DNA from 2 places in the Alishewanella sp. HH-ZS genome. Region 2 is predicted to be linked to the other one. Evidence: predicted binding sites of a transcription regulator. Region 2 holds the regulator's gene; the other holds the start of a gene.

Region 1 (14,611 bases), on a different contig from region 2:
AGAGCAGAATAATGCCCGGAATGTCGCGAAACACAGCAAAGGAATTATCATTGTGAAAGTGACCACCAAAGCCGCGCTGATAGGCCAGACCCGCTATGCGGATCACCATCGCATTATGGTACTGGCCATTGGAGAAAAACGGCAGCGTTGCCGCTTCACCACGGATCTGATCCTCGGCATTATGCACATAGGCCAGAAACTGAATTTCCGGAATCGGCAAAAAGCCTTGCTGCGCCAGACCAATCGCCAGCCCGAGAATACTTTGCTCATCGAGCAGAGTATTAATCACCCTGTTGGCGCCAAATGCATGGACCAAATGCTGTGATACGCCATAAACACCGCCTTTTTTGCCGACATCTTCGCCAAATAGCAGAGTTTGTGGATATTGCGCAAAGAGATCGTGCAGCGCCCAGTTTAACAGCTTGGCTAAATGCTGGCCTTTACCCAGGTTATGCTGATCATAGGCAAACAACGCCTGTCGCACAGCTGGCAGCGGCAATGGCGGTGTCGGTAAAGCGGGATAACTCGGCGCAATCGAGGCCATTACGGCGGCAGCGCTGGTCAGTTTGGGCCGGCTACTGGCCACAGCAGCCACGCGGGCAATTTGCGCCGCCAACTGCTGCACACTTTGTAACAGCGCGGCCTGCGATAAGATACCACGACTGAGTAGCATGCCGCTGCTGGCTAATAACGGGTCCTGCTCCAGCTCGGTTTCAATTTGCTGTTTGCTGCGATAGGCCACTTCCGCATCGGCGCCGGCATGACCAAATAAGCGTACCGTCGATAGATGCAGCAGCGCCGGTGCGCGTTTGCTGCGGACATAGTGTGCGGCCGCCTTGGCGACGCGCAGTGTTTCGGCTAAATCACTGCCATCAGCAGCAAAGTAGCGCAGCTCTGGCCGCTCAGCCAGGCTTTGTTCGATCCAGCCTTGCGGTGTCGGGGTGGAAATCCCCAGGCCATTGTCTTCACAGACCAGCAAAATCGGCAGCGGCACATGCTGATAGGCCGCCCAACAGGCTGAGTTAATGGCGCCCTGTGCCGTCGAGTGGTTGGCCGAAGCATCACCAAAGCTACAAACCACTATCGCATCTTCCGGCCAGTTACCGGGCTGGCCAAGCCGCTTACTAAGATCAATGGCAAAGGCAGTGCCGACCGCTTTCGGTAATTGCGAAGCAATGGTACTGGTTTGCGGCGGAATATTCAGTGCCAGGCTACCCAGCACCTTATGCCGGCCGCCGGAGATCGGGTCTTCACTGGAAGCACAAAACGACAATAACATATCGTACAGCGGCGTACTGCCAGATAGCTGCTTGCTACGCTCAATAAAAAAGGCGCCGCTACGGTAATGTAAAAATGCCGGATCGCTCAGGCGCAGCGCAGCGGCCACCGCAGCATTAGCCTCATGGCCCGCACTGCCAATGGTATAAAAACTTTGGCCTTTGGCTTGCAGTAAGCGCGACTGTAAATCCAGCAGCCGGCTACAAAGCTGGCTGTGCCACAGCCGGTACAGATCGCTATCGCTCAGGCTGTCCGGCCAGTGTGGTGTGGGTAAGGCGCCTTGTTCGATGCGCGCCAAAAACCCCTGCAACCAGGGGTGCAAGGCTTCGGTCATGCTGGCCTCCGGCTTAGCTAAAGGCTTGCAAGCCGGTCTGGGCACGGCCCAGAATCAGCGCATGCACATCATGGGTACCTTCGTAGGTATTCACCGCCTCGAGGTTCATCACATGGCGAATAACATGGTATTCATCGGCAATGCCATTACCGCCGTGCATATCGCGGGCGATGCGGGCAATCTCCAGTGCCTTACCACAGGAATTACGTTTAATCAGCGAAATGGTCTCGGGTGGCAGCAAACCGGCATCCATTAAGCGACCAGCCTGTAAGCAGGCCAGTAAGCCAATGCTAATCTCGGTTTGCATATCGGCCAGTTTCTTTTGTACTAATTGGGTTTGCGCCAGTGGCCGGCCAAACTGGATCCGATCCAGCGTATATTGCCGCGCCGCATGCCAGCAGAACTCGGCCGCACCCAGCGCCCCCCAGGCAATGCCATAACGGGCTTTGTTCAAACAGCCAAAGGGGCCTTTCAGGCCACTGACATTGGGTAATAAAGCCTCTTCCGGCACGGCGACATTATCCATCACGATTTCACCGGTAATGGAGGCGCGCAATGAGAACTTGCCTTCAATTTTTGGTGCCGACAAACCGGCCATGCCTTTTTCCAGCACAAAGCCGCGAATTTCACCGTCCAGCTTAGCCCAAACCACAAACACATCGGCGATCGGGCTATTGGTGATCCACATCTTGCTGCCGTTAAGCAGATAACCGCCGTCAATCCGTTTGGCGGTAGTGCGCATACTGGCCGGATCGGAGCCGGCATCCGGTTCGGTTAAACCAAAGCAGCCGACCCACTCACCGGTCGCTAACTTGGGCAGATATTTCATGCGCTGTGCTTCGGTACCGTATTCATGAATGGGATGCATCACCAGCGAGGATTGCACACTCATGGCACTGCGATAACCGCTGTCCACCCGCTCCACTTCGCGCGCGACCAGGCCATAGCTGACGTAGTTAACAGCTGAGCAGCCATATTTTTCCGGTAAGGTCGCGCCAAGCAAGCCGAGTTCGCCCAGCTCATTCATAATTTCACGGTGAAAATGTTCTTCGCGGTTGGCCATTAACACCCGGGTTTGTAAGCGTTCCTGACAATACTGATGGGCGGTATCACGAATGAGCCGCTCTTCTTCGGTTAACAGTTGGGAGAATTGAAACGGATCTTGCCAATCAAATTGTGGACGCGCCATCTTACACCTCATTATGTCATGGGAAACGCCTGACATTCGCTGTAATAACCGACAGTTAACGCCAAAACGTCTTACTCTGTTGCTCACTCTACTGCGGCCTGATATAAAGTTAAAATATATTAATTCTGTAGATGCTATAGCTTTTAACTATGGATATTCGCCAACTCAAATACTTTGTTGCGGTCTATGAACAGCGCAGCATCAGCGCCGCGGCGCGCCAATGCTGTGTCGCCCAACCTTCGTTATCGGCGGCCCTGTTGCAGTTAGAGCAGGAGCTGGGAGTGAGTTTATTTCTGCGCCTGCCCAAAGGGGTTACGCCAACGGAGGAAGGCGATAAGCTGTATGGCCATGCCGGTAAGTTACTGGCGCAGCTAGCCTCGCTAAAAGCCTCGTTTCAGGCCCCGGCCGCGAAGGTGCGTTTTCGCCTCGGTTTAATTCGCGCCTTAGGCGTCGAACGAATGAGTGCGCTGCTGCGTGAGTTTAGCCAGCAGGTACCGGGGCTGGAGCTGCACCTGGTCGAGCCGGATGCGCCTTGCGACGCACGGATTATTACCCCGGCGCAGCAACAAGGGGGGGAGGTATTACAACCGATCTGGCGCGACCGCTATTTATTGGCATTGCCACCGGCCTGGCCGCTCAGCCTGCAATCGCAGCTGACGCTGGACGATTTTCAGGACCTGCCACTGATTAAACGTACGCCCTGTGATGCCTGGGATCTACTGTATCCGCAGCTAAGCCGGCGCAATATTCAGCCGGCGATCCGTGCTGATATTCAAACCATAGAGTATGCGCTGGGCCTGGTGTCGGCCGGCGTGGGGTGTGCGCTGGTACCGGATTTTGACAGCTTACTGCAGCGTAGTGATGTGGCGTTAAAACCGATTGCCGGCCTGCAGCTGGAGCGCACCATTGCCCTGGCCTATCGCAGTGACAACGCCCATCCGGCCTTGCCGGTACTGCAGCAGCTTTGTAGCCAGAGTAGTGCGCTTTAAAAATAACTTAACTTCGGTAAGGCGTTAAGCAGTGGTCTTTGCAGCAAGAGGCTTTAACCAACGCTCAGCAAACTGATCGGCCGGTACCGGTTTACCAAAATGGTAGCCCTGTGCACGGGCACAGCCGAGTTGCAACAGATAAGCCGCCTGCTCTGCCGTTTCCACCCCTTCGGCAATGGTCAGCATATCCAGACTTTTTGCCATCGCCAGAATGGTTTTTACCACCATATTATGATGGTGATCACCGGGGATATTATTGATAAAGGCTCGGTCAATCTTTAGCGTGGAGGCACGAAAACGGGTCAGATAAGCCAGCGAAGAGTAGCCAGTACCAAAATCATCAATGGCCCAGCTAAAGCCCATCGCTTCCAGCTCGGCCATTTGCCGCAGTGACTGCTCCGGATTACGCATAATCAACGATTCTGTCACTTCCAGTTCAATCTGGGTGGGCGCAATACCGCTGCTACAGACTGCAAAGTCACTGACTAATTGCTCATTATCGAGCTGGCGGGCCGAGACGTTGACCGATAACCGGCCCGGCAAACGATAGCCTTTTTGCTGCCACAGATTCAGCTGTCGGCAGGCAGTTTGCATTACCCAATTTCCCAACTCCGGCATCAGGCCACGCTCTTCGGCCAGCGGAATAAAGGTATCCGGACTGACCCAACCCCATTCATCGTCGTACCAACGGCAGAGTGCTTCTGCGCCTGACAACTGGCCGCTCGCCAAATCCAGTTGTGGTTGATAGTTTAAACTGAGCTTACCACTGCGTAGCGCCAGCATAAACTTTTCTAATACCTTTTGCCGTTCGCTAAGCGCCTGGCTCATTGAAGGCTCGAACACCTTTAAGCCACTACCACTGCTTTTTGCCTCGGCCAGTGCAATACTGGCAAAACGCAGCAATTCCGGGCCATTCAGCTCTTCGGCAGTGACCAGGGCGCAGCCCAGATTCACATTCAGCGCGAAATCTCTGCCGGCACAATGAAAGGGCCACATAAACAGCTTTTGTACCTGCCGGCACAGTTGCTCCAGCTCACGGACTGAATACACCGGGCTTAAGAGCGCAAATTGATCGGCAGAATAGCGCGCCAGGTAGCAGCTCTCTGGTAAATCATCGCGCATCCGCTTGGCGGCAGCAGTCAGGATTTCATCGCCCACTTTAAAACTAAAGAGATCGTTTAATTCCTTAAACCGGCTGATATCAATCAGCGCTATGCCCAAACCGGCTCTGTTGCCATCGACTCTCGGCCAATTTTGCAACTTTTCCAGCAAATGGGCACGATTTGGCAACTGGGTGACCGCATCACGATAGGTAAGTTTGCGAATAAAGCGCTCACTCTGGCTGCGCTCCAGCTCGGCACCGACCTGAGCTGCAGCGATACGCAATACCTCACGGCTGATATCCGGCCGCGGCAAAGCCTTGGCCGCCATAATGCTTAAGATACCCAGCTTTTGGCCACTGGTATTCAGAATAGGCATGCCAAGGTAACTTTCAACCCCCAGGTCTACCAGCAACTTATCGTCCGGAAACGCCTGACATACGCCCTGCTGATACAAACAGGGCTCGCGCTCCGGCACGGTTTCGCAGGGCGTGCCTTTCAGCGGGTAGGTGATATTATCGAGCAGTTGGCCCTGGCCCCACAGCGCTATGGTGCGGGCTTCGGTTGAGGTCGCTGAGGCTTCGGCAATCAGGCAGTATTCAACGTCAAGAATTTCGGCCAGCCGCTGTACCAAGGTGGGTAAAAAATCCGGATAGCCGCTCTGTGTTAACACATCGGCTAATTGCCGGAAAATTTCCTCGGTACTAAAGCGTGCTTGCATGGTTTGGCTAACTGCTGCCTGTTGATTACCACATATTAGACATCGCACTACACCAATGCAAGCACAGTGTTAACTGACTATTTCGATGCAATCAATCGGGCAAACTTCAATACAGGTCGGTTTGTCGTAAAACCCAACGCACTCGGTGCAGCGCGATGGTTCCACCTGATAATGCAACGGCCCCATGCTAATGGCCTCGTTTGGACACTCCGGCACACACATATCGCAATTAATGCAACTTACCTCGATAACGGCCGTCATCTCAGACAATCTCTGTTGCTAAACCGGCTGCTGCCGCACTAGTAACGGGTAGCTGTTTTAGCAACATCGCATGCTGCAATAGAACCTGTGCCGGCAGCTTTACCTTTAGCTGATAACAGGCACCGGGCGCAAGCAGCAGATCCTGATCCTGCTGATTACGCAATGCTTCAAGTCGGAACGGCTGATTGCCCCGTGGCGTCATTAAAATCAGCTGATCACCAACCGCAAATTGGTTTTTCACCTCAAGTAACGCAAAGCCCTCGCTATCTTGCTCACCAATAAACTCGCCAACCAGTAACTGCTCACCCACGCTGTGACTGGTAGCATAATTTTGCGTCTCCTGTGGCTTATGGCGACGTAAAAAGCCCTCCGTAAAACCACGATTAGCCATGCCTTGCAATTCACTTAACAGCTTGCTATCAAAAGCCTTGCCGGCCACCGCATCATCAATCGCCTTGCGATACACCTGAGCGGTACGGGCAACATAATAAGGTGACTTGGTGCGGCCCTCAATTTTCAGGGAATGCACGCCCATAGCGGTTAACGCCTGCACATGCTCAACCGCGCGTAAGTCTTTTGAGTTCAGAATATAGGTGCCATGCAGATCTTCGTCGATGGTCATCAGTTCACCGGGCCGCCCTTGCTCTTCCAGCAGCGCCGGGGTACTGATCGGCTTAAATTGCCCGACCTCATCTTCTACTGCGGCATGCACCTGATAGGGCCAGCGGCAGGAGTTAGTACAGGTGCCCTGATTCGGATCCCGCTTATTGATATAACCCGAGAGCAAACAACGCCCGGAATAGGCCATACAGAGCGCGCCATGCACAAAGACCTCCAGCTCCATTTCCGGCACTTCACGGCGGATTTCAGCAATTTCCTCGACAGATAATTCGCGTGACAGAATCACCCGCTCCACCCCCTGCGTTTGCCAGAACTTTACCGCCGCCCAGTTAACAGTATTGGCCTGCACCGATAAATGTAGCGGCTGCTCCGGAAAATGCTGCCGCAGCAAATAAATCACGCCAGGATCAGACACAATCAGCGCATCCGGCTTTAACGCCACCACCGGCTGCATATCGCGGACAAAGGTGGTCAACTTGCTATTATGTGGTGCGATATTCACGACCACATAAAAGCGCTTACCCAAGGCATGGGCTTCGTTGATCCCTGTCTCCAGCGCCGCTAAATCAAACTCATTATTGCGTACCCGCAAGCTGTAACGTGGCTGGCCGGCATAAACGGCATCGGCACCATAGGCAAAGGCCAGCCGCATTGCTTTTAAACTGCCGGCGGGTGATAAGAGTTCAGGTTTAAACATCAATAGGGTCTCAGTCAGGATCAGGGCGCCGATTTTAACCGGCTATTTTCACCTTGCATTGATCCAGCGCAAGCTTCACCAGCTGACTAAATCACTCTTTCTTCATATACTGGTCAGTCCAATCTCTGTGTTCACTTCTTAAGCAGCCTTGTTCCAGATCAATAACCCTTAAACTGATACTTTTATACTACCGCCATCTTACTGCTACATTGAGCAATCTATGTCTGAGCTGTTATTAGGTACTGAAAATACCGACGCCGAGCCGACCATCGCTGAGCTGATTAAAAAGCCCTTGCTAACCTGCCCGCCACAAACCAGCCTGCAACAAGCGGCAAAGCTGATGCGCAGCCATGGCGTCAGCTGTATTTTGGTAGAAGAGCAAGGTCAGATCACTGGCATCTGGTCCGAAGCTGACACCCGGAAACTAGACTTTGCCGGCAGCAAACCGTCAGAGATCAAGGTTGGCTCAGTGATGTCATCACCGGTGATCAGTGCCAGTGGTTTGACCCGGGTTAGCGGTGCAGCCAGTTTAATGCTGAATCATAATATCCGCCGCTTGCTGGTAGTGGACCCACAACAACGGCCGATAGGGTTACTGACGCAAAGCGATATTATCCGCCAGCAAAAAATTGAATTTTATCTGCGCTTTCGGGACGTTGGCAGCTGTGTTGACAAGGCACCGCTGCATTTGGCTGCCGCCTTGCCTTTGGCTGAAGCAGTGGCGGAAATGCGCCATCACCGCGCTGACGCCGCCATTATTTGCTTTGGCGCTGATGATTACGGGTTGGTCACTGAACGCGATTTGGTGCGTTTACTGGCAGAGAACTGTGACGTGTCATCAATAGGCGAGCTGGCCAGCCGACCACTACTAACGGTAGCGCCGGAATTGACGCTGCTGCAAGCGGTAGAACAGTTAACCGAGCATGGCATTCGTCATCTTGGCGTCACCAAAGATGACAATATTTGTGGTTTACTGTCTTTTAGTGCCATTCTGCGCAATGTTGAATATGCCTATATTGAACAGCTAAAAACGGAGCTACGCGATCGCGATAACGCACTACGTACTTCGGCCGACTATTTACGGCTGGCACATAAAGTGATTGATGCGTCGATGGACGGCATTATGATCACCGATCAGCATGGCTTTATTCAGTCGGTGAATCCCAGCTTTACTAAGCTGACCGGCTACAGCAAGGAAGAGGCAATGGGTCAAACCCCACGCTTGCTCAGCTCCGGTTTGCATACTACCGATTTTTACCGCCGCATGTGGCAGACTCTGCTCGAGCAAGGCCACTGGCAAGGTGAAATCTGGAATAAGCGTAAAAATGGCGAGCTTTATCCACAGTGGCTCAGCATTACGGCCATTCGCGCCGAAGATGGCCAGATTACGCAATATGCGTCAATTTTTAGCGATATTACCGAGCGCAAACAGCAGGAAGAAAAAATTCACCAACTGGCCTATATGGATGAGCTTACCGGCTTGGCGAACCGGCGGATGTTTTTCGATCGGCTACAACTGGCACTGGCCAATGCCCATCGCCATCAACACACGCTGGCGGTGATGTTTCTCGATTTAGATTTATTTAAACGGATTAACGATACGCTGGGGCATCTGGCCGGCGATCAGGCATTAAAAGAAGTAGCAAGGCGCTTACAGGCCACGGTGCGCGAAGGAGAATCGGTGGCGCGTATTGGTGGTGATGAATTTACTATTTTGATCCCGGAAGTCAGTTGTGTGAAATCGCTGGAGCGGCTGGCACAGCGACTGATTTCGCAGTTTGAACGGCCGGTGCAGTTGCTGGAACAAGAGTTTTTCTTAACCACCAGTATTGGCATCAGCGTTTATCCGAAAGATGGTCATAATGCCGAGCTGTTAGTCAAACATGCTGATGTTGCCATGTATCAGGCAAAAAGTGCCGGCCGTAATCAGTTTAGTTTTTATCAGGCCAGTAGCGGCTTACAAAATGAAGAAGAACTAAAACTGGAGCAAGCCCTGCGCCTGGCACTGCGTCAGCAACTGCTACAGGTCTATTATCAGCCCAAATTTGCGTTACAGAGTGGCGATATTATCGGCCTGGAAGCGCTGGTGCGCTGGCAGGATGCGGAGCTGGGGATGATTTCACCAGCGCTGTTTATTCCACTGGCGGAAAAACTTGGGCTAATTCATCAATTGGGCGAACAGGTATTACGTCAGGTTTGTCATCAACTGAGGCGCTGGGGTGAGCGGGCGCTGCCGGTGGCAGTTAATATTTCGGCATTACAGCTGGCTGAAAGCGATTTTCTGCCCCGGCTACGGGCAATTTTGCAGCAAAGTGATATCAACGCGTCCCTGCTGGAGCTGGAGCTAACCGAAAGCTGCTTAATTCCGGAGCACGCCGACTATACCTTAAGTGTATTGACGGAACTCAAAGCCCTGGGCTTGCGGCTGTCGATTGATGACTTTGGTACCGGCTACTCGTCATTATCTTATCTGCGCCGCTTACCGCTGGATGCGCTAAAAATTGATCGCAGCTTTATCCGCGATTTACCGCAAAGTGAAAGTGATAGTCAGATCACCCTGGCCATTATCGCTATGGCCAAGGCATTGGGCTTAGAAGTCATTGCCGAGGGTATCGAGCAGCAGGCGCAGCGCGACTTTCTGCTGGCGGCCGGCTGCGACACCGGTCAGGGCTTTCTGGTTTCACCGGCGGTGCCGGCGACAGAGCTGGCACCATTACTAGCGCAGAGCAGCCAGCTCGCGGCAAGCTAATCCGCTACCCCCAAAGGGGTAGCCAAACGCTCCTTCATGGCAATAACAAAAGCTGCTTCACTACTTTAAGCTTACTACACAACGCCGAAGCCACCGGCTCTAACCCTGCCTGCAGGTATGAACGGTGTGCCGTGGTAATAATACCACCGGGTGTGGCGGGAAACGGCCTCACCTCCCAACCTGGAAAGGTGTCATTAGTATGCTTATTGATGCGTATCAGCGCCGTTTTACCTATTTACGGCTCTCCGTAACCGAAAGCTGTAACTTTCGCTGCACTTACTGCCTGCCCGATGGCACTGATTGCGACTCCCGGGCCGGCGAGCTGACACTGCCGGAAATCCGCCGCCTGGTTACTGCCTTTGCCCGCCTCGGCACCCGCAAAGTGCGGATCACCGGTGGTGAACCTTCGCTCCGTAAAGATTTAACGGAAATTATCGCCACCTGTAAGGCCGTACCCGGCATCGAAAAAGTCGCCCTGACGACTAATGGTTATCGCTTAAAACGTGATGCCGCCGCCTGGCAAGCTGCAGGGTTGGATGCAGTTAATGTCAGTATCGATAGCCTGGACGCGGCAACCTTTCATCTGGTTACAGGCCAGGACAAACTGGCCGACATCCTGGCCGGTGTCGCCACAGCCAAAGCCGTTGGCATTCAGCAAGTCAAAATCAATACGGTGCTGTTAAAGCAGCATAATGCGTTGGCGTTGCCGGATTTTCTTAGTTTTGTAAAACAGCAGGACGTGTCGCTGCGCTTTATCGAGCTGATGCGCACCAATGACAACCTCAACTTCTATCAGCGACAGCATTTAAGCGGCGCCAGCATTCAGCAGCAGTTGGAAACCCAAGGCTGGCAGTTACTGCCAAAAGGCCTGAGTGATGGCCCGGCGCTGGAATATGCTCATCCGCACTATCAGGGCCGCATAGGCCTGATTATGCCCTACAGCAAAGATTTCTGTGCCGATTGCAATCGCCTGCGGGTGTCCAGCAAAGGCCAGTTATATCTGTGCCTGTTTACCGACAGCTATCAGGATCTACGCAGCTTACTGCAAAGTGAGCACAGTGCGCCCTTGGAGCGCTTTCTGCAGCAAGCAGTAGCCGGTAAAGCCGAGAGCCATCAACTGCAACAGCAGCACAGTGGCAGCACCCGGCATTTAGCGCAAATTGGCGGCTAACACGCGTTTTTGACACTAGACTAGCGGAGTAACTGATGTCATTTAGCGCCCTGATTTTAGCCGGAGGCCAATCCCGTCGTATGGGACAGGATAAAGCCGAGCTGCGCCTGGGTAAGCTCAGCTTGCTACAACATATGCAGCAACTGGCACTGCAAGCCGGCGCCAGGCAAATTCTGCTTAGCCGCAATCAGCCCGGCACCACTTATATTCAGGATCTCCGGCCTGGTCAGGGACCGCTGGCCGGTATCGCTGCCGCCCTGCCTTACTGTACGGAGCCGGTGTTGCTGGTACTGCCGATTGATTTACCGCTGCTTAGCGCCAGCAGCCTGCAACTATTAATGCCCGGCGACAACGAACAAGCAGTTTGCTTTCGCGATTGGCCGCTGCCACTGGCGCTGCGCCCCGCCCCCAAGCTGGCGCTCCTGATCGAACAGCAACTGGATGCCGGTGAACGCTCAGTTAAAGCACTGCTGGCAAAACTGCACTGCACAGTACGTCCGGCGCCCGCGGCTGAACTATTTAATACCAATACCCCGGCAGAGTGGCAGCAGTGCCTGAGCGCACTGCTGCAGGCTGCCGTTTTGGAGGAACCATGTCATGACTAAAATTGCCCGGCAATTTTATCCGCTACAACTGGCGGTATTGACCGTCTCCGACAGCCGTACAGCGGAAAATGACAGCAGCGGCGATCTGCTGTGTCAGCTGTTAACTCAGGCCGGTCATCAACTGGTAGAGCGTGCGGTACTGCCGAATAACCTCTATCAGCTGCGCGCCCTGCTCAGCCGCTGGATCGCCAGTGCTGAGGTACAGGCTATTCTGATTAATGGCGGTACCGGTTACGCCGCCGATAATTGCACCGTTGCTGCTGTCACACCGTTATTGGATCAAACGGTACCGGGCTTTGGCGAGCTGTTCCGGCAATTATCCTGGCAGCAACTCAGCTCGGCGGCAATGCAATCCGGCGCTTTAGCTGGGCTGGCTAATGGCACCTTAGTATTTGCGATGCCGGGCTCAGGCTCCGCCTGCACCCTGGCGATGCAACAACTGATTTTGCCACAGCTGGATGGCCATACCGGCCCCTGTAATTTTATTCCACACCTGAAAAACAGCCCGGCCAGCGGCTGTACTACTGCGGAGACCGGCGCATGAATACCCTAACCCATCTCGATCAACAAGGTGCGGCGGCGATGGTTGATATTAGCACTAAAGCCGACAGCCAACGCCTGGCCCGCGCCGGCGCCCTGGTGCAAACCCGCCCCGAGGTAATTCTGCTGATTGAACAGGCACTGCTAAAAAAAGGCGATGTGCTGGCCACTGCGCGCATTGCCGGCATTATGGCGGCCAAAAAAACCAGCGACCTGATCCCGCTCTGTCATCCGCTGCTGTTAAGCAAAGTCAGTGTCGATTTTCAGCTGGATGCGGCCGCCGGTCAGATCCGTATCGAAGCCTGCTGTCAGCTTAGCGGCAGTACCGGTGTCGAGATGGAAGCCCTGACCGCCGCCAGTGTCGCCGCCTTGACGATTTACGATATGTGTAAAGCGGTAGATAAAACAATGACCATTAGCGATTTACGTTTGCTGGAAAAAACCGGCGGTAAATCCGGTCACTATCAATATCAACCTGAGTTGCAGCAGAACCAATCTGCATGGGAGAGCGCCGATGCTTAAAATTTTGTTTTTTGCCGCGCTGCGCGAACGTTTAGCTTGCGCCAGCACCACACTGGATATCACTGGGCAGCACCTGACCGCGCGCGAGGTGCTGAACAAACTCGCCAGTCAATCTGCGCACTGGCAGCAACATCTAGCCAACGCCGAGCTGCTGTGTGCCGTTAACCAACAATTGGTCGATTTATCACACCCGGTTGCTGCCTGCGATGAACTGGCCTTCTTTCCGCCGGTGACCGGAGGCTAGCATGACGCTGCGAATACAGGTACAACAACAGGACTTTTCGGTTGCCAGCGAATACGAGCTGCTGCGGCAAGATGCCCGCTGCGGCGCCGTCGTCACTTTTACGGGTCTGGTAAGGGAGTTGGCAGAGGCAGAGCTGCTAAGCATGACACTGGAACATTATCCGGGCATGACCGAGCAGGCGTTAACCCAGATCGCAACCGAGGCACAGCAGCGCTGGCAACTGGGCGCGGTTACCATTATCCATCGGGTCGGCACCCTGTTACCCAACGAGCAAATCGTGTTTGTCGGCGTCGCCAGTGCGCATCGGGCCGCAGGCTTTGCGGCTGGCGAATTTATTATGGATTACCTGAAAAACCGCGCACCGTTCTGGAAAAAAGAACACACGTCCAGCGGCGAATACTGGGTTGCAGCGAAAGTCAGCGATCAGGCCGCATTAAAGCGCTGGCAATAAGCTGTATGCTAAAACCATGACGAGGGCAAACTGATGCAGCTGATGTTCCGCTTTATCCTAACCCTGCTCTGCTGGATATGGGCAACCCCTGTCAGCGCGGCAGAGCAGCCAACTACAGAACCACTGCGTATCGCCGTGGCGGCTAACTTTCACGGCACTTTGCAGCAACTGATTAGCCGCTATCAGCAACAACAGCCACAGACCTTTTTACTCAGCGCCGGCTCCTCCGGCGCGCTCTACACCCAAATCCGGCAGGATGCGCCCTTTCATCTGTTTTTTTCAGCAGATAGTGAGCGGCCGGCAAGCCTGGAACAGGCCGGGCTCACCCGGTCCGGCTCACGTTTTACTTATGCCGAAGGCGTGCTGGTACTCTGGTCTGCCGATCCGACACTGATCGATGCCAGGGCCAATATCCTGTTTAGTCAGCACTTCCGGCATCTGAGCATGGCAGAACCGCGCCACGCGCCCTATGGTCTGGCGGCACAACAAGTGCTGACTGCACTGGAACTGTGGCAACCGCTGGCACAACAACAAAAATTGGTGCGGGCCCAGTCGATTGCTCAAGCCTATGGTCAGATTGCCTCTGGTGCCGCAACGTTGGGGTTTGTCGCGCTGGCGCAGCTTAAAGACAGTGCCGGTCAAATCAGCGGCTCTTATTGGTTGCCGCCGGCAGAACTATACCAACCGATAATCCAACAAGCGGTGATCCTGAACCGTGCAGCAGCCGATCCACAACTGCTGGCCGCCGCCGAACACTTTGTTACCTGGCTACAAAGCGTTGAAGCCGTTGCCATTATCGAAGCTGCCGGCTACCGTGTTACTAAAACGGCACACTAACGCTTCGGGGAGTAACCAATGCTATCAGCCGATGATCTCAGTGCTTTATGGGTTACCTTTAAACTGGCACTGATCAGCACCGGCCTGTTGTTAGCGCTCTGTACGCCGCTGGCCTGGTGGCTGGCGCACACCCGCTGGCGGGGTCGCAGCATCATTGAAGCGATGATTATGCTGCCGCTGGTGCTGCCACCGACAGTATTGGGCTTTTATCTGTTGTTGCTACTTGGCCCCCATGGCTGGGTTGGCGGCAGCTTGCAAGCCATGGGCTTTAACCATCTGGCTTTTACCTTCAGCGGGCTGGT
Region 2 (14,611 bases):
CGAAGCTTCGGCCGTGATCTCGCTGTATGGCGCTCAGTTGTTATCCTATCAGCCAGCGCCCGGACGCGAGCTGCTGTGGCTATCCCCGAAAGCGGTCTGGCAACAGCAACAAGCGATCCGCGGCGGCGTGCCGGTATGTTGGCCCTGGTTTGGCCCGGCGGGCAAGCCGTTTAATACCACCGCGGCTAAGCTGCCCAACCATGGTTTAGTACGTAACCGACTGTGGCGTCAGGTGCAGGTTGAGCCGTCGGCACAGCACGCTTTGGTTAAGTTAAGCATCGATGTTGCTGATATCCCGACACTGCATAACAGCGTGACGTTAAACCTGACGCTGAAGCTGACCGAGGAGGCTCTGACTTTACAGCTGGACTGTGCCGAGCCGATGCTGCAACAAGCTGCGTTACACAGCTATTTTGCCGTGCCCTCCCTGTCAGACACCAGTGTAAGTCCTCTACCCGGCGCCTATCTGGATAAAACGCTGGGCGGCGAGTGGGTAGAAAGCACTGCGCCGGTTCGCTTTGAGCGGGAAATTGATCGGGTTTATCCGCAGCCTGCAGCAGAGCTGCTGTTACAAAGCGGCGCACAGCAGCTAAACATCAGCCAACAGGGCCAGGATGCCACTGTGGTCTGGAATCCGTGGCAGGAACGCAGCAAAGCGCTGCCGGATTTAGCGGAAAACAGTTATCAGCAGTTTGTTTGTGTTGAAACCGCAAAACTGGATTTAGACCAACCAGCAGCCTTACGACTGAGTCAACGTCTTACCAGCTTGACGTAAAATCGATCAGCTGCAGTTGCTGCTGACCGCTTGCGGTTGCCATCGTCAGCGTCAACTGCCAGCGCATTTGCGGATCGGTGCAGGCGCCGAGCAAAAGCTCGGCTTGCCAGATTATGCCCTCTGTGTCGCTGACCTTACGCCAGTGTAACGGGATCCGCCCCATATACATCGAAATGCCGCGAATTTCACCACTAAGTTGCTGAATATCAAGGTTTGTTTTCACCGTTAGCGTCAGCGGGCTTTCTACCGGTATTGTTGCCGGACTGATTTGTACACTCAGGTCAGCAGTTTGCAGCAGGGTCAGCTGGCTGTTATCATTAGCAGCGGGTGTACAAGCCTGCAGTACAAATAAAAAAATGAAACATAACACTAACTTCGCTGCAAACTTCATCTCAGGGTAATGCCTGCTAAACTCGTAGAAGTGGCTATCTTAGCGCTAACAACAGGCAAAAAACCAGCAACAGGCCTAATTGCCTGAAAATTGAACAGCAACTTTGTTCTACATCATAAAATAGGCGGCTTCGCCTATCTTTTATGGGGTAAAGGCCTTATCATTCGGGCCAAATAAAGTGGGTACAACCAACTGTATCAGCTCTTGCAGCGGACGTAGCCACTTATAATAAGAAGGGCCACCCTCAGGTGGTATTTTAGTAACCAGCAAAACTGCAGCGGAACTCAACATGAGCCAGACCAAACCGTTAAATGTTGAATACAACTATAGCGTTGTCCGCCTCTTTGCCATCACTACCGTTCTTTGGGGTATTGTTGGCATGGTGGTGGGTGTGTTAATTGCAGCCCAGTTATACTGGCCGGCGCTTAACTTTGATACACCTTGGCTGACCTACAGCCGTCTTCGTCCTCTTCATACCAACGCGGTGATCTTCGCCTTTGGTACCAGTGCTTTATTCGCCACCTGTTACTATGTGGTGCAGCGTACCTGTCAGGTACGATTGTTCGCGGAAAAGCTGGCCATGTTTACTTTCTGGGGCTGGCAAGCTGTTATTGTGGCTGCGGCCATTACGCTGCCGATGGGTCTGAGCCAAAGTAAAGAATACGCGGAACTGGAATGGCCAATTGATATTCTGATTACCATCGTTTGGGTCAGCTTTGCTATCGTGTTCTTCGGCACCCTGATTAAGCGTAAAACCAGCCATATCTACGTGGCAAACTGGTTCTATGGTGGCTTTATTATCACTGTTGCCGCGCTGCATATCGTCAACAGCATGGTTATCCCGCTGCATTTAGGTAAGTCTTATTCGATCTATGCCGGTGCCGTCGATGCGATGGTCCAGTGGTGGTATGGTCATAACGCCGTAGGCTTCCTGTTAACTGCAGGTTTCCTGGGTATGATGTATTACTTCGTACCAAAACAAGCAGGTCGTCCGGTCTACTCTTACCGTTTATCGATCGTCCACTTCTGGGCGCTGATTGCGCTGTATATCTGGGCGGGTCCACACCACCTGCACTACACTGCCCTGCCTGACTGGACTCAGTCCTTGGGTATGGTGATGTCAGTGGTGCTGTTCGTACCAAGCTGGGGCGGTATGATCAACGGTATTATGACGCTGTCAGGCGCCTGGCATAAGCTGAAAACCGATCCAATCTTACGTTTCCTGATTGTGTCACTGTCTTTCTATGGTATGTCGACCTTCGAAGGTCCGATGATGGCCATCAAGTCAGTGAATGCACTGTCACACTACACTGACTGGACCGTAGGTCACGTGCACTCAGGTGCGCTGGGCTGGGTTGCCATGATCTCTATCGGTGCCATGTATCACCTGATCCCGGCCGTATACAACAAAGACGGCATGTATAGCTTAAAACTGATCAACACCCACTTCTGGCTGCACACCATCGGTGTGGTGCTGTACATCGTAGCAATGTGGATCAGCGGTATTATGCAAGGCATGATGTGGCGCGCAGTTAACACGGACGGTACTTTGACTTACAGCTTTGTACAAAGCCTGGAAGCCTCAATGCCGTTCTATCTGATGCGCTTTATTGGTGGTGTTTTTGTCGTCGCCGGTATGTTGCTGATGGCTTACAACGTCTACAAGACAGTAAGCAGTAAAACACCAGCAGCCCAACCTGCTGCAGCAGCCGCCTAAGGAGAGCGAAATGTCAAAAAATCATCACGAAAAAGTCGAAAAAAGCGTTGGTTTACTGGGCATTTTCACCATTATCGCCATCAGCTTTGGTACCTTAGTGCAAATCACCCCGCTGATGTTTCTGGATGAAACCACCCAGCCGGTCGATGGCCTGAAACCTTACACTGCCCTGCAGATGGAAGGCCGGGATATTTTTATCCGTGAAGGTTGTACCAACTGTCACAGTCAGATGATCCGTCCGTTCCGTGCCGAAGTGGAGCGTTATGGCCACTATTCGGTTGCCGGTGAGAGCGTATGGGAACACCCGTTCCTGTGGGGTTCGAAGCGTACTGGTCCTGACCTGGCTCGGGTGGGCGGTCGCTATAGCGATGACTGGCACCATGCGCACCTGATGGATCCCCGTTCAGTTGTACCCCAATCCAATATGCCGGCCTATCCTTGGTTAGACCGTAATATTCTGGATGGTAAATATACGGCCCGTAAGCTGGAAATCTTCCGTGGCTTTGGTGTGCCTTATACCGACGAAGATATCGCCGGTGCTGCAGACGCAGTGAAAGGTAAAACCGAAATGGAAGCCCTGATTGCCTATCTGCAATCACTGGGCACAGCCCTGAAGTAAGCGCTATGGAATTTGCAACAGTTCACAGCATTTTGACCGTGATCCTATTCGTTGGCTTTGTTGCCTTTGTTATCTGGGCTTACAGCAAGAAGCGTAAGCCAGATTTTGATGAGGCCGCTAACCTGGTGTTTGACGACGAACCGGATTCAGAAAAACAACATTCAAAACGGGAGAAGGAGCATGAGTAGCTTCTGGAATCTTTGGATTTGGGTACTGACTATCCCAGTATTAGTACTTTGTGTAGTGCTGCTGGTGTGGAACCTGAAAAACTATGTCGGTGTGCCGGAAGACGAAACCACCGATCATGAAGTGGATGGCTTAAAAGAACTGAATAACCCCCTGCCAAAGTGGTGGACCTATATGTTCTTCGCCACCCTGATTTGGTCGGTATTCTATCTGGCTGCCTATCCGGGTCTGGGTAACTATAAGGGTTTCCTGAACTGGACCAGCTCTAACCAGGGAATTAAATCTCTGGAAGAGTCACGCCAGGCGGTGGAATTAGCCCGCGCTGAAGGCCGCCATGTGCAGCTGGATGTGGAAAATGCCCGTGCCGATGAGGTATTTGGCCCGGTATTCCAGGCGTTCGCCAAACGTGATGTGCTGGACCTAGCCTATGATACCGAAGCCCTGAAAATCGGTCAGCGCTTGTTCCTGCAGAACTGTGCCCTGTGTCATGGCTCCGATGCCCGCGGTCAGCGTGGCTATCCGAACCTGACCGATAATGACTGGTTATATGGCGGCACACCGGAGAAAATTAAAGAAACTCTGCTGTACGGTCGTAAAGCAGCCATGCCAGGTTGGGAAGCTGCGCTGGGCGATCAGGGTATCCGCGAGATGACGGCCTATGTGCTGCAACTGTCTGGCCGTGCGGTAAATGAAAAAGACGCCGAAGCCGGTAAAGCCAAGTTTGGTATGTGTGCCGCCTGTCACGGTGTCGATGGTCGCGGTAGCGTGGCGCATAATCTGCCGTTTGGCGCGCCAAACCTGACCAATAATATCTGGTTATACGGTGGCTCTGCCAGGGATATCGAAGAAACGCTGCGTCACGGCCGTTTTGGTGTGATGCCAGCCTTTAAAGAGACTCTGGGAGAAGATAAGGTACATATCCTGACGGCCTACGTCTATCGTCTGGCGAATCCGGAAGACCTGCGCTGACACTAAGCCTGGCATTCTGTTAGAATCTAAGCCCCGTTCCGGGGCTTAGTTTTATAAAAGAGGTAACTGATGCAACTGGACACCAAACCCTGGTATAAACAACTCTGGCCCTGGATCCTGATTGCCATTCCGGTGATTACGGCATTAAAAGCTGTGCACACCATAGTAGTGATGCAACAGCATAAACCGGAAGTGGTGATCGACGATTATTATGCGGCGGGCAGAAGTATAAATCTGCAACTGGCCAAATATCGCGAAGCTGCCCTGCGGAATCTGGACGCGCATATACTGGTAGCAGGTAACCGTGCTGTGGTGCGTTTTGCCGAAAATGCCGTCTTAGGTGACAAGATCCACCTTGATTTTTACCATCCGACTCTCGGAGCGCAGGATTTTGCTGTCGACGCTGAACGTAGTGGCGAATTGCTGTACGTAGCAACCCTGCCGCTGACACCGAATGGCCGCTGGCGCCTGACCGTCTCAGATGACTCTAATGAATGGCGCTTAAAAGCCAATCTAACCCTGCCGGCAGAGCAGGAAATTAAACTCGGTTATAACTAACCTTAAGTACGAAGGAATAGGCGTCTTGGGCGACCTGAAATGTTTTCACTGCCATGAGCCGGTACTCACCGGTGACCGTTTTACCCTGCAGATTGATGGCACAGCGCAGCCCTTTTGTTGCGCTGGTTGTCAGGCTGTGGCCGATACCATTATCCAGAATGGTTTAGCCGATTATTACCGCTTTCGTACTGAGTCAGCGACTAAGGTTGCGGCCATGCCGGCGCAACTGGCGGCAGAGCTGGAAAACTTTGATCAGCCCGAGGTGCTGGCCGATATCAGCCGGCAGCAGGGCGAGCTGACCGAGCTGGAATTGTCCATCTCCGGCATGAGCTGCGCCGCCTGTGCCTGGTTAATTGAAAAGCAGCTAAAAAAACAGCCGCAGATCGCCAGCGTGACGATTAATTCCTCCACCCAGCGCGCCTTATTGCGCTGGGATAGTAAGGCGTTGCCACTAAGCCAGGTCTTAAGCCGCATCGCCGCCCTTGGTTATCAGGCCAGCCCCTTTGTCGCCGATCAGGAAGAACAAACCTTTAAGCAGGAACTGAACCGCTACCTGAAACGACTGGCGGTGTCTGGTATTCTGACCATGCAGGTGATGATGCTGGCCTTTGGCCTGTATTTTGGTGAGTTCACCGGCATTGAAAAATCGCACGAAGGCTACCTACGCTGGATCAGTTTGTTATTAACGCTACCGGTGTTGTTGTATGCCGGTAAGCCCTTTACGGTTAGCGCCTGGCGCAGCATTAAGGCCCGGCAGATGAATATGGATGTGCCGGTCAGCCTGGCGCTGTGGTATACCTATCTGGCGTCATCCTATGCCACCGTCTTTCATACCGGTGAAGTCTATTTTGAATCAGTCTGTATGTTTATTTTCCTGCTGCAACTGGGCAAGTTTTTTGAATACCGGGCCCGGGCACAGGCGCGCGAAGCCACCAGCAACTTGCTGAAAATTATGCCGGTAACCGCCACCCAGCTCACTGCTAACGGGCCGCAAGCGACGTCGGCGCGGCGCCTGCAACCGGGTGATCGGATCCTGGTAAAGGCCGGTGAAACCCTGCCCGCTGATGGTCTGGTACTGGAAGGTCAAAGCTCGGTTGACGAATCGATGCTGACCGGTGAATACCGGCCGATCAGCAAAATGCCCGGTGAGCAGGTGTTGGCCGGCAGTATTAATCACGATGGCTTACTGACCATTCAGGTGACTGAAGTGCTGGCACACTCCCGGCTGGGACAAATCATCCAGCTGCAACAACAAACCCTGAGTCAAAAGCCCAAACTGGTCGAGAAAACCGATCAGTTGGCAAAGTACTTCGTCGAGCGTTTACTGGTAATTGCCGTGCTGACTTTCGGCCTCTGGTATTTCTGGTGGAATCCGGATCGCGCGTTTTGGGTGACGCTCTCGGTGTTGGTGGCAACCTGCCCTTGTGCCCTTAGCCTGGCGACGCCGACCGCCATTACCTGTGCCCTCGCCCGCCTCAACCGCCAGGGCATACTGATCAAAAACGCTCAGGCGTTAGAAGCCTTGCCACAGATCACCCATATTGTACTGGACAAAACCGGCACCCTGACCGAAGGTAAGTTTAGTGTCGAAAGCGTCGAGATGCTAAGCACGGCTTACACTGAGCAACAGGCACTGAATCTGATTGCAAATCTGGAACGTTACTCCGAACACCCGATAGCCCGAGCCTTTGCGCCCTATCAGACAGCTGCCGAAGAGCTGCAACAGGTAACGGTCAGTGTCGGTGCCGGGATCAGCGGGTACTGGCAACAACAAGCGGTGCGGGTCGGCAGTGCCAGTTTTTGTCAGCTAAGCCGCACTGTCAGCGGCGCCATGGTCTATCTGACGATTAACCAGCAGCCGATAGCTGCTGTGACCCTGAGTGACAGAGTACGGCCGGAAGTTCCGGCGCTGCTGGCCAGTTTACAACAACAGGGCTATCAATTGGGGATGTTAACCGGCGACAGCTCATCACAGGCCGAGCAACTGGCCAGCGAATTACAGCTTAACTTTATGCATAAAGGCTGTACGCCAGAACAAAAAGTGACGCATATCCAGCAGCTGATTAGCGAAGGCAAGCAGGTACTGATGCTGGGCGATGGCATTAACGACAGCCCGGGCTTTAACGCTGCCCATATTTCGGTTGCGGTGCACTCAGGCGCCGATCTGTCTAAAAATCAGGCTGATGTGGTGTTATTAAAACCCGATGTGAGTCTGTTAGCCGCATTGCTCAAAGGTGGCAAAACCACCGCCAGCGTGATAAGGCAAAATCTCGGATGGTCTGTCGGTTATAATTTGATTATTATTCCGCTGGCCGTAGCTGGTTTTGTCTCGCCCTATATTGCAGTGATCGGTATGTCGTTCAGCTCGTTATTGGTGGTATCGAATTCATTGAGGTTACTAAAGAAATGAGCATCATTTACGTACTTATCCCGATAGCCATCTTCTTTGTCGCAATGGGGATCTGGATTTTCTTCTGGGCGGTGCGCTCGAAACAGTTTGAAGATCTGGAAAAAGAAGGGCTGAGCATCCTGTTTGACGAGGACGATAAGCCAAAACCATCCGCGAACAAAGATGAGCCCTGATTATCTGGCCGCGCTGCTGATCGGCCTGCTGGGCAGCAGTCACTGTCTGGTAATGTGCGGCGGCATTGCCAGTGCCTTGCAACTTAGCGTGCCGGCTGAGCGCCGCCACTCAGGTTATACTTACCCTCTGCTTCTCAGTGCCGGCCGCTTAACCACCTACAGCCTGTTTGGTGCCCTGGTCGGCTACTTTGGTCTGACCGCAATGCAGCTGGCTGGCGCCTCCATGCTCTGGTTACGCTTGCTGGCAGGCGTCTTACTGGTTGCTATGGCACTCTATATCGCCCGGCTCTGGTTTGGCCTGACGCAGTTGGAACGACTTGGTCAAAAGCTCTGGCAGCGCGTCCAGCCCTATACCAAGGCGCTGTTACCACTTGACTCAGCGACGAAAGCCTATCGGTATGGCCTGCTGTGGGGCTTTTTGCCCTGCGGTCTGGTCTATTCGACCCTTAGCTGGAGTCTGGCCAGCGGCAGCCCTTTTCATGGTGCCCTGCTGATGCTGAGCTTTGGCTTGGGCACCTTGCCGGCGATCCTGGCCGTTGGTGGCGCCGCACAGCTACTGCGCCAGCTGAAAAGCGCCTTGTGGTTTCGCTATAGCACCGCCGCTATACTGGCTATCTACGGCATTTATACGATATGGCTTGCTTTGCAGAGGTTAGTTTTTTAAGCTAGCTACTATATTAGGGAATTCAGGGTTTATTCGATGCAACGCTCGGCGATTAATTGTCAGGATTGTGGTTTTAGTCAGTTGTGCCTGCCGTTTTCACTCAACGATCAGGAAATGACCAAGCTGGATGACATTATTCAGCGCAAACGACCGTTACATAAAGGCGATATCCTGTTTGAAAGCGGCACCGCCCTGAAAGCACTGTATGCGGTACGCACCGGTTCCTTTAAAACCTTTACCCTGACCGAGCAAGGTGAGCAGCAAATTACCGGCTTCCATTTACCCGGCGATATTATCGGTTTTGATGCGATTAATACCCAGCAGCATATGAGCTACGCCGAAGCGCTGGAAACCGGCATGATTTGCGAGATCCCCTTTAACAACCTGGAAATGTTACTGGACCAGCTACCCAAGTTACGGCAGCAGATGATGCGGCTGATGAGTCAGGATATCCAGGCTGATCAGCAGATGTTGTTGCTGTTAAACCGCAAAACTGCCGAACAAAAACTGGCCACCTTTTTAAACCATCTGGCCTCGCGCTACGGTAACCGTGGTTTTTCCTCCAAAGCCTTCCGCCTGACCATGACCCGCAGTGATATCGGCAATTACCTGGGTTTAACCGTTGAAACCATTAGCAGGCTGCTGAGTAAATTACATAAAGATCAGATCATCGAAGTGGATGGCAAACTGATAACCATTTTAGATGCCCCTGCCTTAAGTAACCTCGCCGGTCAGTGTTAATCGGTATTTTGTTGATTTAACACAAAGGCCAGCCTACCAACTCCGGTTATGTTGACTACACTTAATCTAACAGATTGCGTGCATCAACCTGGTAACCGGAGTCATTATGTCGATTTATAACAATGTTTTAGTGGTATTAGATCCCACGACTGAACAACAGAAAGCCCTCGACCGCGCCCTGGAGCTAAGCCGCAAACAAGGCGGTAAACTGACCGCGTTTTTATCGGTATACGAATTCTCCTATGAGATGACCACCATGCTATCCGGTGACGAACGCGAAGCAATGAAGCAGGCGGTGATTAAAGATCGCGAAATCTGGGTCAGTGGCTTACTGCAGCAGGCTCAGGCGCAAGGACTGGAGATCAGTATTCAGGTGGTCTGGCATAACAGACCGTTCGAAGCCGTCGTCAAAGCTGTGCTGGAGCATAACTTTGATCTGGTGATCAAAGGCACCCATGACCACGATGTGCTGAAATCGATGATTTTCACCCCAACTGACTGGCATATTTTGCGCAAATGCCCCTGCCCGGTGCTGCTGGTAAAAGAGCATGCCTGGCCGGCGCAAGGTAATATTATCGCCGCTGTTAATGCCGGCAGTGAGCAGGAGCATCATAAATCCCTGAATAACAGGGTGATTGATAAAGCTAAACAAATGGCTGCCATGCTAAATGCCAGGGTGCATCTGGTGAATGCCTACCCCGGTACTCCGGTTAATATCGCCATCGAGATCCCGGAATTTAATCCGCAGGAATATAACAGCACCATGCAGCGACATCATAAGGATGCCGTGAAGCAACTGGCAGCCGAACATCAGATCCCGGCAGAGCAATGTCATGTGCTGGAAGGGATGCCGGAAGATGTGATCCCGAAATTGGCACGGCAGCTTGATGCCGAGATGGTATTAATTGGCACTATCGGCCGCACCGGCTTATCGGCGGCCATTATCGGTAATACCGCTGAGCATGTGATTGACCGTCTGGATTGTGATGTGCTGGCCTTAAAACCGGCCAATTTTGTCTGTCCGCTGGAGAAATCCTAGCCTTCCAGCCTCTGCCTCTTTTGAACAGGCGCACCCTTGGGTATAATGTGCGCCTTTTTTCTGTCTGGTAGTTAATGATGTCTCACGCGGCACAAGCGAAAGCCCAATATAATCTGAACAAGCTGCATAAACGGCTGCGCCGTAATGTCGGCCAGGCCATTGCTGATTTTGGCATGATCAGCGAAGGTGACAAGATCATGGTCTGTTTATCCGGCGGCAAAGACTCCTATACGCTGTTAGATATCCTGCTTAATCTGCAGCAATCTGCGCCGGTGAATTTCAGCATCGTTGCAGTTAACCTGGATCAGAAACAACCCGGCTTCCCGGCGCAAGTGTTACCGGAATATTTAAGCAGCATCGGCGTCGATTTTAAAATTGTTACTGAAGACACCTACTCGATCGTCAAAGAGAAGATCCCGGAAGGTAAAACCACCTGCTCACTGTGCTCACGGCTGCGCCGCGGTATTTTATATCGTACGGCAAAGGAGCTGGGCGCGACCAAGATTGCGCTGGGTCATCATCGCGATGATATGCTGGAAACCTTGTTTTTAAATATGTTCTACGGCGGCAAGATGAAGTCGATGCCGCCCAAGCTGATCAGCGACAATGGTGAACATATCGTGATCCGGCCACTGGCCTACTGCAAAGAAAAAGATATTGAAAAATACTCAGTGGCGAAAGGCTTCCCCATCATCCCCTGCAACCTCTGTGGCTCACAGGATGGTTTACAGCGGCAGGTGGTAAAAGAAATGCTGCAGGATTGGGATAAGCGCTTCCCCGGCCGCATTGAAACCATGTTCCAGGCGATGCAAAATATTATACCTTCGCATCTGGCCGATAACAGTTTGTTCGATTTTAAAGCCATCAGCAAAGACAGCCCGTTAAACGGCGATGGTGATACTGCCTTTGATAAACCGGCCGTACCATCAGTGCCGGTAGGTTTTGAGCAGGATGATGAAGAGCTGAGCGTGCATCAGACGGTAGAACTAAGCTAGTTTAGCCGCAATCTACCTTAAGTATTTTGCTTTAGAAAAGCCTGGTTAAAACCGGGCTTTTTAATTCTAGCTTGCTTACTCTTCCAGCAGACGGCGATTAAAACGGATCATGGCAGTGATTTCTTCAATATACTCATGACCGCGTTCAGAATACGCGCTTAAACCGTGCGCCAGGGCTTCACCACGCAGCGGCTTATTCTCAGCGCGGTGCTCAGCCCGGATATGCCGCAGCTTCTCATAAGTATGAAAGGTATTCAGGTTGTAGAAGTAACTACGGATACTGGCCGCCGGGCTATCGAAGCGGGCAACTTCATGAAACTGATCTTCGGCACGATTTTGTGGGATCAGGCCACAGCCCTCCCGGAAACACCATTGCCCAAAGAAATTATAACCCTCGACCGCAAAGCGGCTGGTACCCCAGGCTGATTCATTGGCAGCCTGCATCAACACCAGACTTTCCGGCAGAATATCCACCCGCTTTAACAGCTCCTGCAACGCCTGGGGATCGGTTTCGGCCACATCCAGTTTAAACTCTTCATACAGGCTGTATAAAAAAGCGTATTCTTCCAGCGAGATACGCAGGTTTTTCTGCTTCTTTTCCGCAATATCTAATAGCTGCTCGCGCAACCAGAGTAAACGCTGGTTCTCGCGTTTTACATGTGGCCGCAGGTAATCAAAAAAGGCCTGTTTTTTGCGGTTAATGTCGCGGATCGCATTAAAGTCCGGTAATGGCTGTTTTGGAATATCTGCTTTCGGATACGCCAGGCGCTGCAGTAGCTTTTTCTGATCCGCTTCTGATAACGCAGTCAGCCGGCTTGGGATCTGCCATTCTTCCAAGGCTTCCGGCTCTTTAATTGGTTCCAGCTGACTAAAAGGGCTGGCGATAGCAATAACTACCCAAAGCCAAAACAGTAGCAGAATCAATTTACGAATTAAGAGCATTCACCACCTTTAATACTGGATTTGTACAAATAACGACCAAAACGGCCGCATATTCTACCGCCAATGAGGCCAGGATTCGATGAAAAAGTTCGAACTGCGCTTTTTTTCTGTTTTATTGCCTGAAAATATTGCAAATTTTTCTGTACTGAGAAACACTGCCATAGGCAGTTTTAGCTGTCTGGATGGATATTTTACTGAAGCAGGCAAACAAGATGAAAGCGGTAGAACGGTCAAATAAACTGGATGGGGTCTGTTACGATATTCGTGGCCCGGTGGCACGTGAAGCGAAACGGATGGAAGAGGAAGGCCACCGCATTCTGAAACTGAATATTGGTAACCCGGCGCCCTTTGGCTTTGAAGCGCCGGATGAAATTCTTAAGCATGTGATCCACAATCTGCCAACAGCACAGGGCTACTCAGACTCACAGGGTATCTATCCGGCCCGGGTGGCGGTAGCACAGTACTACCAGCAACGTGGTATTCTCGGTGCTGATGCAGATGATGTCTATATCGGTAATGGCGTCTCGGAGCTGATCCTGATGTCGCTGCAGGCACTGTTGAATAATGGAGATGAAGTGCTGGTGCCGATGCCGGATTATCCGCTGTGGACCGCCGCGGTGAATCTGGCTGGTGGTAAGGCGGTACATTACCTGTGTGATGAGCAACAGGACTGGCTGCCGGCACTGGATGATATCAAAGCGAAAATCAGCAAAAAAACCCGGGCCCTGGTCCTGATTAACCCGAATAATCCGACCGGCGCTGTCTATAGTGCGGATTTTCTGCGTCAGTTACTGCAGGTTGCACGCGAGCATAAGCTAGTGGTTCTTAGCGACGAGATCTACGACAAGGTGCTGTACGATGGCACTGAGCATGTTAGCACTGCCGCGCTGGCCGACGATCTGGTGATGCTGACCTTTGGTGGCTTATCAAAAAATTACCGCATCGCCGGTTTTCGCATTGGCTGGTTATTTATTTCCGGCGCCAAGCAGGCGGCACGCCAATATATTGAAGGCTTGAATATTCTGGCCTCGATGCGACTTTGTGCCAATGTGCCCTGCCAGCATGCAGTGCAAACCGCACTGGGTGGCTATCAGAGTATTAATGAGCTGGTGGTACCGGGTGGGCGCTTATACGACCAGATGGATCTGGCGCACAAACTGGTGACCGAGATTGATGGCATCAGCTGTATGCGCCCCAAGGGAGCGATGTATCTGTTTCCGAAGATCGATCTTAAAAAATACCGGATTCAGGACGACGAGCTGTTTGTGCTGGATTTTCTGCGCCAGCACAAGGTATTACTGGTGCATGGCCGGGCTTTTAACTGGCCAGAACCGGATCATTTCCGTATTGTCACGCTACCGCACAAAGAACAACTGACCCAGGCCATTAGCCGCCTGGGCCAGTTCTTACAAAGCTACAGTCAATATTAAGCTGCAGATCGGCTGCGGCCTGACAACAGGCCGCAGCCGATCTTAACCTGGCGCTTAGTTCAGCTTACGGTCGACCCAGAACTTCGTTCCTTTGATGGTAGCCTGTAACGCCAGGCCTGCTTCAGTAAACTGATAGATAGTCACCTCATCAACACTGGCTTCAGCCCCTACGGCAGCGCCTTTGTCACCGGCTTTGGCGGCGGCGTCCGCCTGCGCACCGAAGGCCCAGCCCTGTTCAATAAAACGGTTCATCGCCTGCTCAGTGTGAAACACCATCACTAAGCGAAAGTCTTTCACACCGGCGCCCAAGCCGACACCTACCTCGCCCATGCGCATATAGATATCGGCGCCGCTACGGTTATTACGCACCACGCCATAGCCACCACCAAAGCTGGCCAGCAGCAGATTGACATTGGCATTGCTAAATACCGCGTAGCCCGGTGCGCTGGCGACTTCAGGCCGGGCACTGGCTTTCTCGCGATACAACTCAGTTAGCACCTGCTGCCGCATCTCATTAATGGCAGTGCGCTGCTCAGCCGGGGTAGCATTTAAACCGGCGGCGCAGCCTTGCAGCATAAATAATAGTACCGTCAGCAAAGCTGTTTTTATCCACATAGTCCCTCTCCTATTTCGCGGTCTGACAGACCTTAACGCAATAAAGCTTAGCTCAACTATCTGAATCCGCGGTTAATCGCATTCAGGGTACTGTCAGTGCCTGCTGTATTGTCAGCGCCACAGTTAGCAGGTATGCTCCGACAGTCAATAGCCATCCGGATAGCAATATGTCTGCGGAGTTCTCGTTCCAGGCCAGCTTTGAAGCCTTTACCAATCAGCTGGCCGCTGTAGTGTTTTATGCCTTTTCCTTTAATGGGGTACCAATCCCGCTGGTGATGATCTGGCTGATCAGTGGCGCCCTGATTTTTACCTTTTATCTCGGGTTTATTAATATCCGCGGCTTTGGCTACGCTATCCGGCGCTTATTTGCCAAGCCGGAAGCCGGCA

Evidence for each region. The regulator FNR, encoded in region 2, switches genes on or off when oxygen is low (the NO sensors DNR and NnrR bind a similar motif). The targets are predictions, from matches to a motif close to TTGATCTAGATCAA.
Region 1: the regulator FNR is predicted to act here: its motif matches at 7,339-7,352, upstream of yegQ (tRNA 5-hydroxyuridine modification protein YegQ).

Annotation. Positions count from the first base shown of each region.
Region 1 covers NZ_LZEJ01000002.1:66,028-80,638, forward strand. The annotation lists gene A9165_RS01515 (thiamine pyrophosphate-dependent enzyme) at 1-1,612, opposite strand, end outside; gene A9165_RS01520 (acyl-CoA dehydrogenase) at 1,626-2,801, opposite strand; gene A9165_RS01525 (LysR family transcriptional regulator) at 2,951-3,790, shown strand; gene A9165_RS01530 (sensor domain-containing phosphodiesterase) at 3,815-5,611, opposite strand; gene A9165_RS16550 (YfhL family 4Fe-4S dicluster ferredoxin) at 5,681-5,872, opposite strand; gene yegQ (tRNA 5-hydroxyuridine modification protein YegQ) at 5,874-7,190, opposite strand; gene A9165_RS17175 (EAL domain-containing protein) at 7,411-9,939, shown strand; molybdenum cofactor riboswitch at 10,010-10,146, shown strand; gene moaA (GTP 3',8-cyclase MoaA) at 10,139-11,110, shown strand; gene A9165_RS01550 (molybdenum cofactor guanylyltransferase) at 11,146-11,715, shown strand; gene A9165_RS01555 (molybdenum cofactor synthesis domain-containing protein) at 11,708-12,259, shown strand; gene moaC (cyclic pyranopterin monophosphate synthase MoaC) at 12,256-12,777, shown strand; gene A9165_RS01565 (MoaD/ThiS family protein) at 12,770-13,021, shown strand; gene moaE (molybdopterin synthase catalytic subunit MoaE) at 13,023-13,472, shown strand; gene modA (molybdate ABC transporter substrate-binding protein) at 13,506-14,309, shown strand; gene modB (molybdate ABC transporter permease subunit) at 14,328-14,611, shown strand, end outside.
Region 2 covers NZ_LZEJ01000007.1:71,014-85,624, reverse strand. The annotation lists gene A9165_RS04435 (D-hexose-6-phosphate mutarotase) at 1-775, shown strand, start outside; gene A9165_RS04430 (hypothetical protein) at 759-1,145, opposite strand; gene ccoN (cytochrome-c oxidase, cbb3-type subunit I) at 1,456-2,883, shown strand; gene ccoO (cytochrome-c oxidase, cbb3-type subunit II) at 2,894-3,502, shown strand; gene A9165_RS04415 (cbb3-type cytochrome c oxidase subunit 3) at 3,508-3,690, shown strand; gene ccoP (cytochrome-c oxidase, cbb3-type subunit III) at 3,683-4,657, shown strand; gene A9165_RS04405 (FixH family protein) at 4,727-5,215, shown strand; gene A9165_RS04400 (heavy metal translocating P-type ATPase) at 5,241-7,625, shown strand; gene ccoS (cbb3-type cytochrome oxidase assembly protein CcoS) at 7,622-7,798, shown strand; gene A9165_RS04390 (sulfite exporter TauE/SafE family protein) at 7,788-8,462, shown strand; gene fnr (fumarate/nitrate reduction transcriptional regulator Fnr) at 8,499-9,203, shown strand; gene uspE (universal stress protein UspE) at 9,310-10,242, shown strand; gene ttcA (tRNA 2-thiocytidine(32) synthetase TtcA) at 10,320-11,237, shown strand; gene A9165_RS04370 (glucosaminidase domain-containing protein) at 11,313-12,179, opposite strand; gene A9165_RS16870 (hypothetical protein) at 12,259-12,417, shown strand; gene A9165_RS04365 (pyridoxal phosphate-dependent aminotransferase) at 12,392-13,609, shown strand; gene A9165_RS04360 (YSC84-related protein) at 13,664-14,224, opposite strand; gene A9165_RS04355 (sodium:alanine symporter family protein) at 14,392-14,611, shown strand, end outside.